Regions from separate parts of the Turicibacter sp. H121 genome, predicted to be linked through region 1. Evidence: a T-box and tRNA genes for the amino acid it is inferred to sense, from the RefSeq annotation. Region 1 holds a T-box; the other regions hold tRNA genes.
What was found. A T-box is a leader RNA that pairs with one kind of tRNA and senses whether it is charged. The one in region 1 lies ahead of AT726_RS09810 (glycine--tRNA ligase), so its partner is inferred to be a tRNA-Gly.
Positions count from the first base shown of each region.

Region 2: it has a tRNA-Gly gene. The T-box ahead of AT726_RS09810 (glycine--tRNA ligase) is inferred to sense a tRNA for this amino acid. The anticodon was not compared.
Region 3: it has a tRNA-Gly gene. The T-box ahead of AT726_RS09810 (glycine--tRNA ligase) is inferred to sense a tRNA for this amino acid. The anticodon was not compared.

Region 1 is NZ_CP013476.1:2,051,631-2,059,241, forward strand. It holds gene era (GTPase Era) at 1-210, shown strand, start outside; gene AT726_RS12620 (YqzL family protein) at 323-481, shown strand; gene recO (DNA repair protein RecO) at 483-1,223, shown strand; T-box leader at 1,438-1,615, shown strand; gene AT726_RS09810 (glycine--tRNA ligase) at 1,694-3,067, shown strand; gene dnaG (DNA primase) at 3,131-4,927, shown strand; gene rpoD (RNA polymerase sigma factor RpoD) at 4,941-6,311, shown strand; gene AT726_RS09825 (tRNA (adenine(22)-N(1))-methyltransferase) at 6,323-7,000, shown strand; gene AT726_RS09830 (Nif3-like dinuclear metal center hexameric protein) at 7,001-7,611, shown strand, end outside.
Region 2 is NZ_CP013476.1:1,300,189-1,303,892, forward strand. It holds rRNA gene AT726_RS06270 (23S ribosomal RNA) at 1-1,201, shown strand, start outside; rRNA gene rrf (5S ribosomal RNA) at 1,254-1,362, shown strand; tRNA gene AT726_RS06280 (tRNA-Gly) at 1,374-1,447, shown strand; rRNA gene AT726_RS06285 (16S ribosomal RNA) at 1,778-3,294, shown strand; rRNA gene AT726_RS06290 (23S ribosomal RNA) at 3,403-3,704, shown strand, end outside.
Region 3 is NZ_CP013476.1:1,304,585-1,312,195, forward strand. It holds rRNA gene AT726_RS06290 (23S ribosomal RNA) at 1-1,894, shown strand, start outside; rRNA gene rrf (5S ribosomal RNA) at 1,946-2,054, shown strand; tRNA gene AT726_RS06300 (tRNA-Gly) at 2,066-2,139, shown strand; rRNA gene AT726_RS06305 (16S ribosomal RNA) at 2,471-3,978, shown strand; rRNA gene AT726_RS06310 (23S ribosomal RNA) at 4,087-6,970, shown strand; rRNA gene rrf (5S ribosomal RNA) at 7,023-7,131, shown strand; tRNA gene AT726_RS06320 (tRNA-Gly) at 7,142-7,215, shown strand; rRNA gene AT726_RS06325 (16S ribosomal RNA) at 7,545-7,611, shown strand, end outside.

The DNA.
Region 1 (7,611 bases):
ACGATCGTTGTAGAGCGTCCATCTCAAAAAGGAATTTTAATCGGTAAAGGTGGAAAGATGTTAAAAGACATCGGAACATTAGCTCGTAAAGATATCGTCAAATTATTAGGAACTAAGATTTACTTAGAGTTATGGGTAAAAGTTCAAAAAGATTGGCGTAATAAAAAGTTATATCTAAATGACTTTGGATATAGCGAAAAAGAATATTAATTCGACTTTTTAAGACAAAATTAAAGTTGGTTTATCATAAATTTTCCCTTCTTAGCCATACTAATGTACAGGGGCTAAAAATAATAGCGTAGCTAGTAAGAAGGGATCATACATGAATAGTCTAGAATGGGAAGTCTTTAAACGTACAGGAAAAATTGATCACTATTTGTTAATGAAAGAATCAGATAAGTTAGCGATAGACAATATAAATACTGAGTTCTCAGAAGAGATTGCTGATGTAAAGCCTGCTAAAGTTACAGAGGAGGAGTAGCGTGGCAATTGATGTTGAAGGAATTATATTGAAGAGCTTTAACTATGGGGAACACCATAAAATTGTTAAAGTTCTGACGGAGAATCAGGGGGTTATTGGCGTTTTCGTACAAAACGCCAATAAAGTTAATACAAAAAAAAGTGCACTTGTTCAGCCATTGACCTGTGCACGTTTTAATTTAAAACCCTCAACGAATGCCAATAGCGATCTGTATTATGTGTATAGCGGAGACGTTGTTGACTATTATTTAAATTTAAAGTTAGATTATGAAAATGTAGCCTATTTTTATTTTATGATTGAATTGATTTTAAAAGGTATGTCAGAATCTGGGTACAGTTCGTATGTTTATCGAATGTTGAAAAACTTCTTAGATGCAGCGGAACAAGGTTATTCAGCTTATTTATTAAGTTTAATTTTTCAACTTAAAATGATGCCGATTATTGGAATTGAGCCTGTAATGGATTGCTGTGCTGTGTGTAGAAGTACAGAACATATCGCAACACTGAGTGTACGCCAAGGAGGATTAGTTTGTGCTAAGTGTTATCACCCAGCGGAACCTATTTTAATTGATGCTCCCCTTATTCCAATTGTTCGTGCACTGTATAAGGTTGATATTAATCATTTACCTGAGGTTGAATTAGAAGAAGAATTGTTGAAACCAATTGAGCAATTTTTAGATGCCTATTATGATTCATATGCTGGTTTACATCTTCAGACTAAGAAATTTATGAAAGAAATTTAAAGAAGAGCGAATTTGCTCTTCTTTTTCTACTTTATATTTGAAAAGCATAATAGAAAGTAGAAAGAGTCATGTTGTATAAATTATCTTTATGTATGAATTTTAATAAATGTGTGATTATTAGTTGTAATTATTGTTTTTTTGCCGTCGTTTTTCGTATTTTTGTATATTGTCTTTTAACTATTGATATACTATAATGGTAGTAGTATAATGCAATATTTATGTGAAGACGAAGAGTAGTACTTTTGAACATTTGAATGGCAGCGAGTCTGGGAAGGTGGGAGCCAGATTTCAAGGTCTTAAGGAAGGGAACTTTTGAGCATAGTTAACAAAGTGGTAAAATCATAGGATTTTACAAATAGGGTGGAACCGCGGGAATAACTCTCGTCCCTATGCTCGTGGCATAGGTATGGGAGTTTTTATTTTCTCTATGTTCACGAGACCAGAATTTTGTTAAGTGAAGGAGCGTTAAAATGAGTCAAGTAACAATGGAAAAAATCGTAAATATGTGTAAAACACAAGGATTCGTTTACCAAGGAAGCGAAATTTATGGAGGATTAGCAAATACTTGGGATTATGGGCCGTTAGGTGTGGAATTAAAAAATAACGTGAAAAAAGCTTGGTGGAAAAAATTTATCCAAGAGTCACCATATAATGTGGGGTTAGATAGTGCCATCTTAATGAATCCTCAAACTTGGGTTGCATCAGGGCACGTTGGAGGATTTAGTGATCCTTTAATGGACTGTAAAGCATGTAAGAGTCGTCACCGTGCAGATAAATTAATCGAAGATCATGGAGACGATATCGTAGCTGATGGATGGACAGAAGAACAAATGATGGCTTATATTCGTGAGCACAATATTGCATGTCCAGACTGTGGAGCTCATGATTTTACAGATATTCGTCAATTTGAATTAATGTTTAAAACACACATGGGAGTTGTTTCAGACGATAAATCAGCTGTTTATTTACGTCCAGAAACAGCACAAGGAATCTTCGTTAATTTCAAAAATGTTCAACGTACTAGCCGTAAAAAAATTCCATTTGGAATTGGACAAATCGGGAAATCATTCCGTAACGAAATTACACCAGGAAACTTTACATTCCGTACACGTGAATTCGAACAAATGGAATTAGAATTCTTCTGTAAACCAGGTGAAGATGGACAATGGTATGAGTTCTGGAAACAATATTGCTGGAATTGGTTAGTAAATTTAGGAATGAATCCAGAACATATTCGTCAACGTGAACATTCACCAGAAGAATTAAGTCACTACAGTAACGGAACATCAGATATCGAGTACCGTTTCCCATTTGGTTGGGGAGAGTTATGGGGAGTTGCTAACCGTACTGACTTCGACTTAAAAGCACATATGAAAGAATCAGGAGCAAACTTCGAATATCAAGATCCAACAACAAATGAAAAATATGTACCATACTGTATTGAACCATCAGTAGGAGCAGACCGTGTGACATTAGCGTTCTTAATTGATGCTTATGAAGAAGAAACGTTAGAAAATGGAGAAACACGTGAAGTTTTAAAATTCCACCCAGCTTTAGCTCCTTACAAAGTGGCGGTCTTACCATTAGTTAAGAAATTGAATGAACAATCATTGGAAGTGTTTGCAGAATTATCTAAACATATGATGGTTGATTATGATGAAGCGGGAACAATCGGTAAACGTTATCGTCGTCAAGATGCAATTGGAACACCATTCTGTGTCACATTCGACTATGATTCATTAGAAGATAAAAAAGTAACAGTTCGTCATCGTGATACAATGGAACAAGAACGTGTAGCAATCGATGAATTAGTTGAGTACATTACTTCAAAAATTCAATTTTAATTTCTACATAAAGTTGCTTTAAAATTTTAAAATTAAGACATTATAGGAGAGAGGGTGAACACGATGGGAAAGGGTCGAATTCCACAAGAATTATTTGATGAAGTCGTAGAAAAAAGTGATATCGTTGATGTCATTAGTGACTATGTACAATTGAGTAAAGCTGGGAAGAATTATAAAGGTTTATGTCCTTTCCATGGGGAAAATACCCCCTCTTTTGTCGTGTCACCAGATAAAGGAATCTATAAGTGCTTTGGTTGTGGAGAAGGAGGAAACGTCGTTTCGTTCGTCTCTTCACTTGAAGCTATTTCATATCCACAAGCTATCTTAAAATTAGCCAAGCGTGCGGGGATTGAAACGAACATTGTTCTACCATCAGATGAATCGATTCAAGACGCTAAGTTTAAAAATGAATTTGATATTTTAGAGTTTGCTAAAGGATTTTATCACTATTATTTAAATCACACAAAAGAAGGAAAAGTGGCATTAGATTATCTTCATAATCGTGGGATGAGTGATGAAACGATTGCGAAGTTTGGAATCGGGTTAGCTCCATCTTATTCGGACGCTTTAGTTAAAACGTTAGCTAATAATCGATATTCGTTAGATGTGGCGATGAAATTAGGTTTACTTAATGAGCATAATGGACAATATTATGATCGATTTAAATCCCGTATTATGTTCCCTATTTTTGATAAAATCGGACACGTGGTTGGATTTAGTGGTCGTGTTTTCTTAGAAGGGGATACTCATTTAGGGAAATACGTGAACTCACCTGAATCACCTATTTTCCAAAAAGGAAAGCTTATTTATCATTTAAATGATGCTAAGTTAGCGATTCGTCGTCATAATCGAGTCTTATTATTTGAAGGATTTTTAGATGTTATTTCCGCAGTTGAAGCGGGATTTGTTGAATCAGTCGCGACGATGGGAACCGCTTTGACCGAAGATCATAGTCGTGAATTACGCCGTCTAACTGATCAAATTATATTATGTTTTGATGGGGATAAAGCCGGACTCGCTGCTGCGAATAAAGCAATTCCTATTTTAATGGCACAAAACTTTTCAGTCAGTGTCGTTGAAATTCCAAATAAAATGGATCCTGATGAGTTTATTAAGACACACGGGAAAGAGGCCTTTTCTAAGTTAATTGATCAAGCAATTCCAGCTATCGATTATCAGTATCGTTATATTAAACGACAGTTTAATTTAGAATTTGTTAGCCATCGAGAGCAATTTAAACGTCAAATCTACCATTTTGCTTATACCTTGCAAAGTCACACTCTGCAAGAGTTAATTTTAAAAAAATTAGCGTATGATATTTCAATAGGTGAGCAAAGTATTTTGCAGGAGTTCAATAGTAGCAAAAGTCAAGTGTATAAAAATGCCAATATTAATAACAATAAAAACGAAAACCTACAGATACATTCAAGACAAGTGCGAGATACTAAATATGAACGTTCTGAAAAAATGTTAATTCACTACATGTTAAAAGAGCGCCGTGTCGCTTTACAGGTAGAAAAAGAGTTAAATGGTTATTTGAATGATCCAACGCGTCGTAATATCGTGCTATATATTTTAGATTATTACACGACACATGAAACGATGAATTTACAATATTTTTTAAATTGGATTGACGAAGCCTTAGTTAAGCCGATTACAGATATTATTTTTGAGTGCGAGTCGCTTCCACCCCTTGGAAGTGATGAAGTCATTTATGATTTAATTTCTGTCGTTAAAGAATATGTTTATAGAGCTCAGATGGAGCAATTAAAAAAACAAATTAGCGAAGCAACATTAGATCACGAGAAATTGGAATTACTAGGTAAAGTAAATCAACTCAAACAACAGTTTGGGAAATAGAAGGAGTGGTTTTATGTCAAATCCGGTACTTGACGAAAAAAAGATTTTAGAAATTAATAATCAATTAATCAAGTTAGGAAAAAAACGTGGTTATTTAACATACGATGAAATCAATAATAACTTTGAACAAGTTCATTTAGACCCAGAAATGATTAGTTCATTTTTAGATTTATATGATGCAGAAGGAATTGATATCGTTAAATCAGAAAAAATTGTTGAACCAGAAGTTGCTCAAGCAGAAGAGGAAGAAACAGTTTTAATCTTACCTGATTTCGATAACGAAGATGAAGATGATGAAAACATCCCAGCTGACTTTAATGCTGAGGATGAAGTAGATTTAGAAGAAAAATTCGATGATTTTGAGTTTACATCACAGTTTAAAATCAACGATCCAGTTCGTATGTACTTAAAAGAGATCGGACGTGTTGAATTATTATCAAGCCAAGAAGAGATTAACTTTGCGAAGAAAATTGAGCGCGGAGATATTTCGACTGAGATTTTAGATTTACGTCGTCGCAATGAAGAGCTTCCAGCTGAATTGTTAGAGCGTATTGACTCTTTAATTAAAGATGCTGGAGAAGCAAATGATGGAAATGAATTCTTAATTGGAATTACTGAGTTAAGTGATGAAGAAGCACGTCGCGTGATTCATGAAGGTGAGTACGCGAAAAAACGTCTAGTTGAAGCAAACTTACGTTTAGTTGTAAGTATTGCAAAACGTCATGTGGGACGTGGAATGTTATTCTTAGACTTAATCCAAGAAGGAAACATGGGATTAATTAAAGCCGTTGAAAAGTTTGACTACCGTAAAGGATTCAAATTCTCAACATATGCAACATGGTGGATTCGTCAAGCTATCACTCGTGCGATTGCTGACCAAGCACGTACAATTCGTATCCCAGTTCACATGGTTGAAACAATTAATAAATTAGTTCGTATTCAACGTCAATTAGTTCAAGAATTAGGGCGTGAACCATTACCAGAAGAAATCTCAGAAAAAATGGGAATTTCACCTGAGAAAGTTCGTGAAATCTTAAAAATCTCTCAAGAACCCGTTTCATTAGAATCACCAGTAGGTGAAGAAGATGATTCACACTTAGGAGATTTCATTCCAGATGCGGATGCATTATCACCATCTGAGTTTGCTTCTAACGAAATGCTTAAAAAAGAATTAGATGATGTCTTAGAAACGTTAACCGATCGTGAAGAGCGCGTGTTACGTTTACGCTTTGGACTTGAAGATGGACGCACACGTACACTTGAAGAAGTCGGAAAAGAATTCGGTGTAACTCGTGAACGTATTCGTCAGATTGAAGCAAAAGCATTACGAAAACTACGCCATCCTTCTCGTAGCCGTCGCTTAAAAGACTTCATGGAAGAATAGGATTCGATAGTATGAATTACGATTTATCGTTACGTTTACAAACATGTTTAAATGCTCTAGCACCACTACAAACTGTAGCGGATGTTGGAACAGACCATGCATACCTACCTTGTGTAGGTATTTTAAATGGTCAATTAAAAAAAGCAATTGCGGCTGATATCGGGGTAGGTCCTTTAGAAGCAGCAAAAACAACAATTGCTCGATACAACTTAAATGAGAAAATTGAAACACGCTTAGGTCCGGGCTTAACGGTTTTAAATCCTTCTGAAGTTGAAGGTGTTGTGATTGCTGGAATGGGTGGGAAATTAATTGTCTCTATTTTAGAAGACAATATCTCATTGTCTCAATCATTTCAACGTTTAGTCTTACAACCTAATATTGATGCTAACTTATTGCGTGCTTGGCTAGCAGCACATCAATTTGAAATCATTGATGAAAAAATCGTTTTAGATGAAGGAAAGTTCTATGAGATTATTGTTGCTAAACCAGTTGAGGAATTAGTCCCTTATAGCGAGTTAGATATTGAATTTGGGCCAATTTTACGCTTAAACAAAGAACATGACGTTTTCCATGCAAAATGGAGTAAAGAATTTGCTAAAAATGAATCCATCATTCATCAATTACCAGTGAATCATCCACGTTTGGAGAGTTTAAAACAACGCCAAGCATTATTAAAAGAGGTGTTATAAATGAGTCTTAGTATTTCAGATGTCATTAAACAATTGGAAGTCTTATTTCCAAAACATTTAGCTTACGATAAAGATCCTATTGGATTACATATCGGAAATGTGAATCGCCCATTAACTAAAGTTTTAGTGACACTCGATGTAACTAAGGCGGTCGTTGAAGAAGCGATTGAACGTGGAGCCAATTTAATCGTGGCGCATCATCCATTTATTTATCGTCCATTAGCTTCAATTAATACGAATACTCCAAAAGGGAAAATCGTAGAGCTTTGCATCAAGCACGATATTTGTGTGTATTCTATGCACACCAACTTTGATATCGCAAAAAATGGGATGAATGACTGTTTAGCTAATGCTCTAGGGTTAATGAACATTCAACCTTTAATTCCGACGAAACGTGAAGAATATTCAAAAATTGCGATTTATGTTCCTAGCACACATGTTGAAGATGTTCGTCAGGTTATGGGAGATGCAGGCGTTGGACAGATTGGTGCTTATTCACACTGCACATTTACGACTTCAGGAACCGGTTCATTTCAACCATTAGCGGGTAGTCAACCGTTTATCGGACAAACTGGTGAAATTGAATACGTGGATGAAGTGAAGATTGAAGG
Region 2 (3,704 bases), 750 kb from region 1:
AACTCGGCAAAATGACCCCGTAACTTCGGGAGAAGGGGTGCTTGTGAAAGCAAGCCGCAGTGAATAGGCCCAGGCGACTGTTTATCAAAAACACAGGTCTCTGCTAAACCGCAAGGTGATGTATAGGGGCTGACGCCTGCCCGGTGCTGGAAGGTTAAGAGGAGAGGTTAGCGCAAGCGAAGCTTTGAATTGAAGCCCCAGTAAACGGCGGCCGTAACTATAACGGTCCTAAGGTAGCGAAATTCCTTGTCGGGTAAGTTCCGACCCGCACGAAAGGCGTAACGATCTGGGCGCTGTCTCAACAAGAGACTCGGTGAAATCATAGTACCTGTGAAGATGCAGGTTACCCGCGACAGGACGGAAAGACCCCGTGGAGCTTTACTGTAGCTTGATATTGAGCACTGGTGGCACATGTACAGGATAGGTAGGAGACGAAGAAACCAGGACGCCAGTCTTGGTGGAGTCGCTGTTGGGATACTACCCTTGTGTCACTGGGGTTCTAACCCGTGGCCCTTATCGGGTCAGGGAACAGTGTCAGGTGGGCAGTTTGACTGGGGCGGTCGCCTCCCAAAGAGTAACGGAGGCGCCCAAAGGTTCCCTCAGAATGGTTGGAAATCATTCGAAGAGTGTAAAGGCAGAAGGGAGCTTGACTGCGAGACCTACAAGTCGAGCAGGGACGAAAGTCGGGCTTAGTGATCCGGCGGTACCGAATGGAAGGGCCGTCGCTCAACGGATAAAAGCTACCCCGGGGATAACAGGCTGATCTCCCCCAAGAGTTCACATCGACGGGGAGGTTTGGCACCTCGATGTCGGCTCATCGCATCCTGGGGCTGTAGTCGGTCCCAAGGGTTGGGCTGTTCGCCCATTAAAGCGGTACGCGAGCTGGGTTCAGAACGTCGTGAGACAGTTCGGTCCCTATCCGTCGTGGGCGTAGGAAATTTGAGAGGAGCTGTCCTTAGTACGAGAGGACCGGGATGGACACACCGCTGGTGTACCAGTTGTTCTGCCAGGAGCATAGCTGGGTAGCTACGTGTGGACGGGATAAACGCTGAAAGCATCTAAGCGTGAAGCCCCCCTCAAGATGAGATTTCCCATTCGAAAGAAGTAAGATCCCTTGAAGACGACGAGGTTGATAGGTCAGGAGTGGAAGTGTGGTGACACATGGAGCGGACTGATACTAATCGATCGAGGACTTAACCAAAGAAACTGAAGAAGATATCTAGTTTTGGAAGATTAACAACATCTTTCAATGGTCTAGTGATGATGGCAAGGAGGGCACACCTGTTCCCATACCGAACACAGAAGTTAAGCTCCTTAGCGCCGAGGGTAGTACGCAAGTGCGAGAGTAGGACGTCGCTGGGCCAAACCTATATGCGGGTGTAGTTTAATGGTAGAACTTCAGCCTTCCAAGCTGACTGTGAGAGTTCGATTCTCTTCACCCGCTCCAATTCGAATAGTCGCACTCTTTGAGTGCTTTTTTTATCCCTTGTGAGAATATGAAATAAGGATGATAAAAAAAATAAAAAAGTGTTTGACAGTATTCGACAATCATGGTAAGATAACAAGGTCGTCAGAAATGAACGATACAAGGAAACGAAATAAAAAGTTTCGAAAAAAAGTTTAAAAAGTGTTTGACAGAAAGAGACAGACATGATAAACTAATAAAGTCGCCAAAACAAGGTGACACGAAGTTCTTTGAAAACTAAACAGAACGTCAACAAACATTTATTTAAGAATTAAGTTTCTTAAGGAAGCTTAGGATAAAAACAAACATTTAATTATGGAGAGTTTGATCCTGGCTCAGGATGAACGCTGGCGGCGTGCCTAATACATGCAAGTCGAGCGAACCACTTCGGTGGTGAGCGGCGAACGGGTGAGTAACACGTAGGTGATCTGCCCATCAGACGGGGACAACGATTGGAAACGATCGCTAATACCGGATAGGACGAAAGTTTAAAGGTGCTTCTGGCACCGCTGATGGATGAGCCTGCGGCGCATTAGCTAGTTGGTAGGGTAAAGGCCTACCAAGGCGACGATGCGTAGCCGACCTGAGAGGGTGAACGGCCACACTGGGACTGAGACACGGCCCAGACTCCTACGGGAGGCAGCAGTAGGGAATCTTCGGCAATGGGCGAAAGCCTGACCGAGCAACGCCGCGTGAATGATGAAGGCCTTCGGGTTGTAAAATTCTGTTATAAGGGAAGAACGACTTTAGTAGGAAATGGCTAGAGTGTGACGGTACCTTATGAGAAAGCCACGGCTAACTACGTGCCAGCAGCCGCGGTAATACGTAGGTGGCGAGCGTTATCCGGAATTATTGGGCGTAAAGAGCGCGCAGGTGGTTGATTAAGTCTGATGTGAAAGCCCACGGCTTAACCGTGGAGGGTCATTGGAAACTGGTCGACTTGAGTGCAGAAGAGGGAAGTGGAATTCCATGTGTAGCGGTGAAATGCGTAGAGATATGGAGGAACACCAGTGGCGAAGGCGGCTTCCTGGTCTGTAACTGACACTGAGGCGCGAAAGCGTGGGGAGCAAACAGGATTAGATACCCTGGTAGTCCACGCCGTAAACGATGAGTGCTAAGTGTTGGGGGTCGAACCTCAGTGCTGAAGTTAACGCATTAAGCACTCCGCCTGGGGAGTACGGTCGCAAGACTGAAACTCAAAGGAATTGACGGGGACCCGCACAAGCGGTGGAGCATGTGGTTTAATTCGAAGCAACGCGAAGAACCTTACCAGGTCTTGACATACCATTGACCGTTCTAGAGATAGGATTTTCCCTTCGGGGACAATGGATACAGGTGGTGCATGGTTGTCGTCAGCTCGTGTCGTGAGATGTTGGGTTAAGTCCCGCAACGAGCGCAACCCCTGTCGTTAGTTGCCAGCATTCAGTTGGGGACTCTAACGAGACTGCCAGTGACAAACTGGAGGAAGGTGGGGATGACGTCAAATCATCATGCCCCTTATGACCTGGGCTACACACGTGCTACAATGGTTGGTACAAAGAGAAGCGAAGCGGTGACGTGGAGCAAACCTCATAAAGCCAATCTCAGTTCGGATTGTAGGCTGCAACTCGCCTACATGAAGTTGGAATCGCTAGTAATCGCGAATCAGAATGTCGCGGTGAATACGTTCCCGGGTCTTGTACACACCGCCCGTCACACCACGAGAGTTTACAACACCCGAAGTCAGTGGCCTAACCGCAAGGAGGGAGCTGCCTAAGGTGGGGTAGATGATTGGGGTGAAGTCGTAACAAGGTATCCCTACCGGAAGGTGGGGATGGATCACCTCCTTTCTATGGAGAAAGAGACGTTCTGTTTAGTTTTGGAAGAATTTCTTCCAAAGTTGATCTTTGAAAACTAGATATCTTCATTCAGAAGAAACAAACAATAGATTTGATTTAGGTTAAGTGAATAAGGGCGCACGGAGGATGCCTTGGCACTAGGAGTCGAAGAAGGACGCGACAAACGGCGAAACGCCTCGGGGAGCTGTAAGTGAGCATTGATCCGGGGGTATCCGAATGGGGAAACCCGCTAGTGGTTATACGCTAGCACCATATGGTGAATACATAGCCATATAGGAGACAGACCCAGGGAACTGAAACATCTAAGTACCTGGAGGAAAAGAAAGAAAAATCGATTCCCGTAGTAGCGGCGAGCGAAGTGGGAAGAGCCCAAACCGGATTTATCCGGGGTTGTAGGACCT
Region 3 (7,611 bases), 750 kb from region 1:
TCCATGGTCAAAAGGGAAAGAGCCCAGACCGCCAGCTAAGGCCCCCAAGTGTCCGTTAAGTGGAAAAGGATGTGGAGATGCACAGACAACTAGGAGGTTGGCTTAGAAGCAGCCATCCTTTAAAGAGTGCGTAATAGCTCACTAGTCGAGTGACTCTGCGCCGAAAATGTACCGGGGCTAAACGGACCGCCGAAGCTGCGGATTGACTTTAGAGTCAGTGGTAGGAGAGCGTTCTAACAGCGGTGAAGCAGTACCGGAAGGAGCTGTGGAGCGGTTAGAAGTGAGAATGCCGGTGTGAGTAGCGAAAGATAGGTGAGAATCCTATCCATCGAAAGCCTAAGGTTTCCAGGGGAAGGCTCGTCCGCCCTGGGTAAGTCGGGACCTAAGGTGAGGCCGAAAGGCGTAGCCGATGGACAACAGGTTGATATTCCTGTACCACTTATTAAACTGATGGAGTGACGGAGAAGGCTAAGTTGAGCGTGTGATTGGATTCACGTGTAAGCAGTGAGGTGGTCATGTAGGCAAATCCGCATGGCATAACATTGAGCTGTGATGCCGAAGCCGAATGGCGAAGTCAACTGACGTCACGCTTCCAAGAAAAGCTTCTAGGGTTAATTTAATAAGTGCCCGTACCGATAACCGACACAGGTAGGCGAGGAGAGAATCCTAAGATGAGCGAGAGAACTCTTGTTAAGGAACTCGGCAAAATGACCCCGTAACTTCGGGAGAAGGGGTGCTTGTGAAAGCAAGCCGCAGTGAATAGGCCCAGGCGACTGTTTATCAAAACACAGGTCTCTGCTAAACCGCAAGGTGATGTATAGGGGCTGACGCCTGCCCGGTGCTGGAAGGTTAAGAGGAGAGGTTAGCGCAAGCGAAGCTTTGAATTGAAGCCCCAGTAAACGGCGGCCGTAACTATAACGGTCCTAAGGTAGCGAAATTCCTTGTCGGGTAAGTTCCGACCCGCACGAAAGGCGTAACGATCTGGGCGCTGTCTCAACAAGAGACTCGGTGAAATCATAGTACCTGTGAAGATGCAGGTTACCCGCGACAGGACGGAAAGACCCCGTGGAGCTTTACTGTAGCTTGATATTGAGCACTGGTGGCACATGTACAGGATAGGTAGGAGACGAAGAAACCAGGACGCCAGTCTTGGTGGAGTCGCTGTTGGGATACTACCCTTGTGTCACTGGGGTTCTAACCCGTGGCCCTTATCGGGTCAGGGAACAGTGTCAGGTGGGCAGTTTGACTGGGGCGGTCGCCTCCCAAAGAGTAACGGAGGCGCCCAAAGGTTCCCTCAGAATGGTTGGAAATCATTCGAAGAGTGTAAAGGCAGAAGGGAGCTTGACTGCGAGACCTACAAGTCGAGCAGGGACGAAAGTCGGGCTTAGTGATCCGGCGGTACCGAATGGAAGGGCCGTCGCTCAACGGATAAAAGCTACCCCGGGATAACAGGCTGATCTCCCCCAAGAGTTCACATCGACGGGGAGGTTTGGCACCTCGATGTCGGCTCATCGCATCCTGGGGCTGTAGTCGGTCCCAAGGGTTGGGCTGTTCGCCCATTAAAGCGGTACGCGAGCTGGGTTCAGAACGTCGTGAGACAGTTCGGTCCCTATCCGTCGTGGGCGTAGGAAATTTGAGAGGAGCTGTCCTTAGTACGAGAGGACCGGGATGGACACACCGCTGGTGTACCAGTTGTTCTGCCAGGACATAGCTGGGTAGCTACGTGTGGACGGGATAAACGCTGAAAGCATCTAAGCGTGAAGCCCCCCTCAAGATGAGATTTCCCATTCGAAAGAAGTAAGATCCCTTGAAGACGACGAGGTTGATAGGTCAGGAGTGGAAGTGTGGTGACACATGGAGCGGACTGATACTAATCGATCGAGGACTTAACCAAAGAAACTGAAGAAGATATCTAGTTTGGAAGATTAACAACATCTTTCAATGGTCTAGTGATGATGGCAAGGAGGGCACACCTGTTCCCATACCGAACACAGAAGTTAAGCTCCTTAGCGCCGAGGGTAGTACGCAAGTGCGAGAGTAGGACGTCGCTGGGCCAAACCTATATGCGGGTGTAGTTTAATGGTAGAACTTCAGCCTTCCAAGCTGACTGTGAGAGTTCGATTCTCTTCACCCGCTCCAATTCGAATAGTCGCACTCTTTGAGTGCTTTTTTTATCCCTTGTGAGAATATGAAATAAGGATGATAAAAAAAATAAAAAAGTGTTTGACAGTATTCGACAATCATGGTAAGATAACAAGGTCGTCAGAAATGAACGATACAAGGAAACGAAATAAAAAGTTTCGAAAAAAAGTTTAAAAAGTGTTTGACAGAAAGAGACAGACATGATAAACTAATAAAGTCGCCAAAAACAAGGTGACACGAAGTTCTTTGAAAACTAAACAGAACGTCAACAAACATTTATTTAAGAATTAAGTTTCTTAAGGAAGCTTAGGATAAAAACAAACATTTAATTATGGAGAGTTTGATCCTGGCTCAGGATGAACGCTGGCGGCGTGCCTAATACATGCAAGTCGAGCGAACCACTTCGGTGGTGAGCGGCGAACGGGTGAGTAACACGTAGGTGATCTGCCCATCAGACGGGACAACGATTGGAAACGATCGCTAATACCGGATAGGACGAAAGTTTAAAGGTGCTTCTGGCACCGCTGATGGATGAGCCTGCGGCGCATTAGCTAGTTGGTAGGGTAAAGGCCTACCAAGGCGACGATGCGTAGCCGACCTGAGAGGGTGAACGGCCACACTGGACTGAGACACGGCCCAGACTCCTACGGGAGGCAGCAGTAGGGAATCTTCGGCAATGGGCGAAAGCCTGACCGAGCAACGCCGCGTGAATGATGAAGGCCTTCGGGTTGTAAAATTCTGTTATAAGGGAAGAACGACTTTAGTAGGAAATGGCTAGAGTGTGACGGTACCTTATGAGAAAGCCACGGCTAACTACGTGCCAGCAGCCGCGGTAATACGTAGGTGGCGAGCGTTATCCGGAATTATTGGCGTAAAGAGCGCGCAGGTGGTTGATTAAGTCTGATGTGAAAGCCCACGGCTTAACCGTGGAGGGTCATTGGAAACTGGTCGACTTGAGTGCAGAAGAGGGAAGTGGAATTCCATGTTAGCGGTGAAATGCGTAGAGATATGGAGGAACACCAGTGGCGAAGGCGGCTTCCTGGTCTGTAACTGACACTGAGGCGCGAAAGCGTGGGAGCAAACAGGATTAGATACCCTGGTAGTCCACGCCGTAAACGATGAGTGCTAAGTGTTGGGGTCGAACCTCAGTGCTGAAGTTAACGCATTAAGCACTCCGCCTGGGAGTACGGTCGCAAGACTGAAACTCAAAGGAATGACGGGGACCCGCACAAGCGGTGGAGCATGTGGTTTAATTCGAAGCAACGCGAAGAACCTTACCAGGTCTTGACATACCATTGACCGTTCTAGAGATAGGATTTTCCCTTCGGGGACAATGGATACAGGTGGTGCATGGTTGTCGTCAGCTCGTGTCGTGAGATGTTGGGTTAAGTCCCGCAACGAGCGCAACCCCTGTCGTTAGTTGCCAGCATTCAGTTGGGGACTCTAACGAGACTGCCAGTGACAAACTGGAGGAAGGTGGGGATGACGTCAAATCATCATGCCCCTTATGACCTGGCTACACACGTGCTACAATGGTTGGTACAAAGAAAGCGAAGCGGTGACGTGGAGCAAACCTCATAAAGCCAATCTCAGTTCGGATTGTAGGCTGCAACTCGCCTACATGAAGTTGGAATCGCTAGTAATCGCGAATCAGAATGTCGCGGTGAATACGTTCCCGGGTCTTGTACACACCGCCCGTCACACCACGAGAGTTTACAACACCCGAAGTCAGTGGCCTAACCGCAAGGAGGGAGCTGCCTAAGGTGGGGTAGATGATTGGGGGTGAAGTCGTAACAAGGTATCCCTACCGGAAGGTGGGGATGGATCACCTCCTTTCTATGGAGAAAGAGACGTTCTGTTTAGTTTTGGAAGAATTTCTTCCAAAGTTGATCTTTGAAAACTAGATATCTTCATTCAGAAGAAACAAACAATAGATTTGATTTAGGTTAAGTGAATAAGGGCGCACGGAGGATGCCTTGGCACTAGGAGTCGAAGAAGGACGCGACAAACGGCGAAACGCCTCGGGGAGCTGTAAGTGAGCATTGATCCGGGGGTATCCGAATGGGGAAACCCGCTAGTGGTTATACGCTAGCACCATATGGTGAATACATAGCCATATAGGAGACAGACCCAGGGAACTGAAACATCTAAGTACCTGGAGGAAAAGAAAGAAAAATCGATTCCCGTAGTAGCGGCGAGCGAAGTGGGAAGAGCCCAAACCGGATTTATCCGGGGTTGTAGGACCTTCATAATTGACAAATCATGATAGCCGAATGGTCTGGGAAGCCAACCGTAGGGGTGAGAGTCCCGTAGGTGAAATTGTGAGATGCATGGAAGGAATCCTGAGTACGGCGGGACACGTGGAATCCCGTCGGAATCAACGAGGACCATCTCGTAAGGCTAAATACTACCTAGTGACGATAGTGAACCAGTACCGTGAGGGAAAGGTGAAAAGAACCCCGGAAGGGGAGTGAAAGAGAACCTGAAACCGTGTGCCTACAAATAGTCAGAGCCCGTTAATGGGTGATGGCGTGCCTTTTGTAGAATGAAACCGGCGAGTTACGATATCGTGCGAGGTTAAGCAGAAGATGCGGAGCCGTAGCGAAAGCGAGTCTGAATAGGGCGAAGAGTACGATGTTGTAGACCCGAAACCGTGTGAGCTAGCCATGAGCAGGCTGAAGGTCAGGTAACACTGACTGGAGGGCCGAACCAGGGCACGTTGAAAAGTGCTTGGATGACTTGTGGCTAGGGGTGAAATTCCAATCGAACACGGATATAGCTGGTTCTCTCCGAAATAGCTTTAGGGCTAGCCTCGATGTTAAGTCTACTGGAGGTAGAGCACTGAATGGGTGATGGCCCCACCTCGGGGTACTGATCTCAATCAAACTCCGAATGCCAGATAGATATAATCGGGAGTCAGACTGTGGGTGATAAGGTCCATGGTCAAAAGGGAAAGAGCCCAGACCGCCAGCTAAGGCCCCCAAGTGTCCGTTAAGTGGAAAAGGATGTGGAGATGCACAGACAACTAGGAGGTTGGCTTAGAAGCAGCCATCCTTTAAAGAGTGCGTAATAGCTCACTAGTCGAGTGACTCTGCGCCGAAAATGTACCGGGGCTAAACGGACCGCCGAAGCTGCGGATTGACTTTAGAGTCAGTGGTAGGAGAGCGTTCTAACAGCGGTGAAGCAGTACCGGGAAGGAGCTGTGGAGCGGTTAGAAGTGAGAATGCCGGTGTGAGTAGCGAAAGATAGGTGAGAATCCTATCCATCGAAAGCCTAAGGTTTCCAGGGAAGGCTCGTCCGCCCTGGGTAAGTCGGGACCTAAGGTGAGGCCGAAAGGCGTAGCCGATGGACAACAGGTTGATATTCCTGTACCACTTATTAAACTGATGGAGTGACGGAGAAGGCTAAGTTGAGCGTGTGATTGGATTCACGTGTAAGCAGTGAGGTGGTCATGTAGGCAAATCCGCATGGCATAACATTGAGCTGTGATGCCGAAGCCGAATGGCGAAGTCAACTGACGTCACGCTTCCAAGAAAAGCTTCTAGGGTTAATTTAATAAGTGCCCGTACCGATAACCGACACAGGTAGGCGAGGAGAGAATCCTAAGATGAGCGAGAGAACTCTTGTTAAGGAACTCGGCAAAATGACCCCGTAACTTCGGGAGAAGGGGTGCTTGTGAAAGCAAGCCGCAGTGAATAGGCCCAGGCGACTGTTTATCAAAAACACAGGTCTCTGCTAAACCGCAAGGTGATGTATAGGGCTGACGCCTGCCCGGTGCTGGAAGGTTAAGAGGAGAGGTTAGCGCAAGCGAAGCTTTGAATTGAAGCCCCAGTAAACGGCGGCCGTAACTATAACGGTCCTAAGGTAGCGAAATTCCTTGTCGGGTAAGTTCCGACCCGCACGAAAGGCGTAACGATCTGGGCGCTGTCTCAACAAGAGACTCGGTGAAATCATAGTACCTGTGAAGATGCAGGTTACCCGCGACAGGACGGAAAGACCCCGTGGAGCTTTACTGTAGCTTGATATTGAGCACTGGTGGCACATGTACAGGATAGGTAGGAGACGAAGAAACCAGGACGCCAGTCTTGGTGGAGTCGCTGTTGGGATACTACCTTGTGTCACTGGGGTTCTAACCCGTGGCCCTTATCGGGTCAGGGAACAGTGTCAGGTGGCAGTTTGACTGGGCGGTCGCCTCCCAAAGAGTAACGGAGGCGCCCAAAGGTTCCCTCAGAATGGTTGGAAATCATTCGAAGAGTGTAAAGGCAGAAGGGAGCTTGACTGCGAGACCTACAAGTCGAGCAGGGACGAAAGTCGGGCTTAGTGATCCGGCGGTACCGAATGGAAGGGCCGTCGCTCAACGGATAAAAGCTACCCCGGGATAACAGGCTGATCTCCCCCAAGAGTTCACATCGACGGGGAGGTTTGGCACCTCGATGTCGGCTCATCGCATCCTGGGGCTGTAGTCGGTCCCAAGGGTTGGGCTGTTCGCCCATTAAAGCGGTACGCGAGCTGGGTTCAGAACGTCGTGAGACAGTTCGGTCCCTATCCGTCGTGGGCGTAGGAAATTTGAGAGGAGCTGTCCTTAGTACGAGAGGACCGGGATGGACACACCGCTGGTGTACCAGTTGTTCTGCCAGGAGCATAGCTGGGTAGCTACGTGTGGACGGGATAAACGCTGAAAGCATCTAAGCGTGAAGCCCCCCTCAAGATGAGATTTCCCATTCGAAAGAAGTAAGATCCCTTGAAGACGACGAGGTTGATAGGTCAGGAGTGGAAGTGTGGTGACACATGGAGCGGACTGATACTAATCGATCGAGGACTTAACCAAAGAAACTGAAGAAGATATCTAGTTTTGGAAGATTAACAACATCTTTCAATGGTCTAGTGATGATGGCAAGGAGGGCACACCTGTTCCCATACCGAACACAGAAGTTAAGCTCCTTAGCGCCGAGGGTAGTACGCAAGTGCGAGAGTAGGACGTCGCTGGCCAAACCTATATGCGGGTGTAGTTTAATGGTAGAACTTCAGCCTTCCAAGCTGACTGTGAGAGTTCGATTCTCTTCACCCGCTCCAATTCGAATAGTCGCACTCTTTGAGTGCTTTTTTTATCCCTTGTGAGAATATGAAATAAGGATGATAAAAAAAATAAAAAAGTGTTTGACAGTATTCGACAATCATGGTAAGATAACAAGGTCGTCAGAAATGAACGATACAAGGAAACGAAATAAAAAGTTTCGAAAAAAAGTTTAAAAAGTGTTTGACAGAAAGAGACAGACATGATAAACTAATAAAGTCGCCAAAACAAGGTGACACGAAGTTCTTTGAAACTAAACAGAACGTCAACAAACATTTATTTAAGAATTAAGTTTCTTAAGGAAGCTTAGGATAAAAACAAACATTTAATTATGGAGAGTTTGATCCTGGCTCAGGATGAACGCTGGCGGCGTGCCTAATACATGCAAGTCGAGC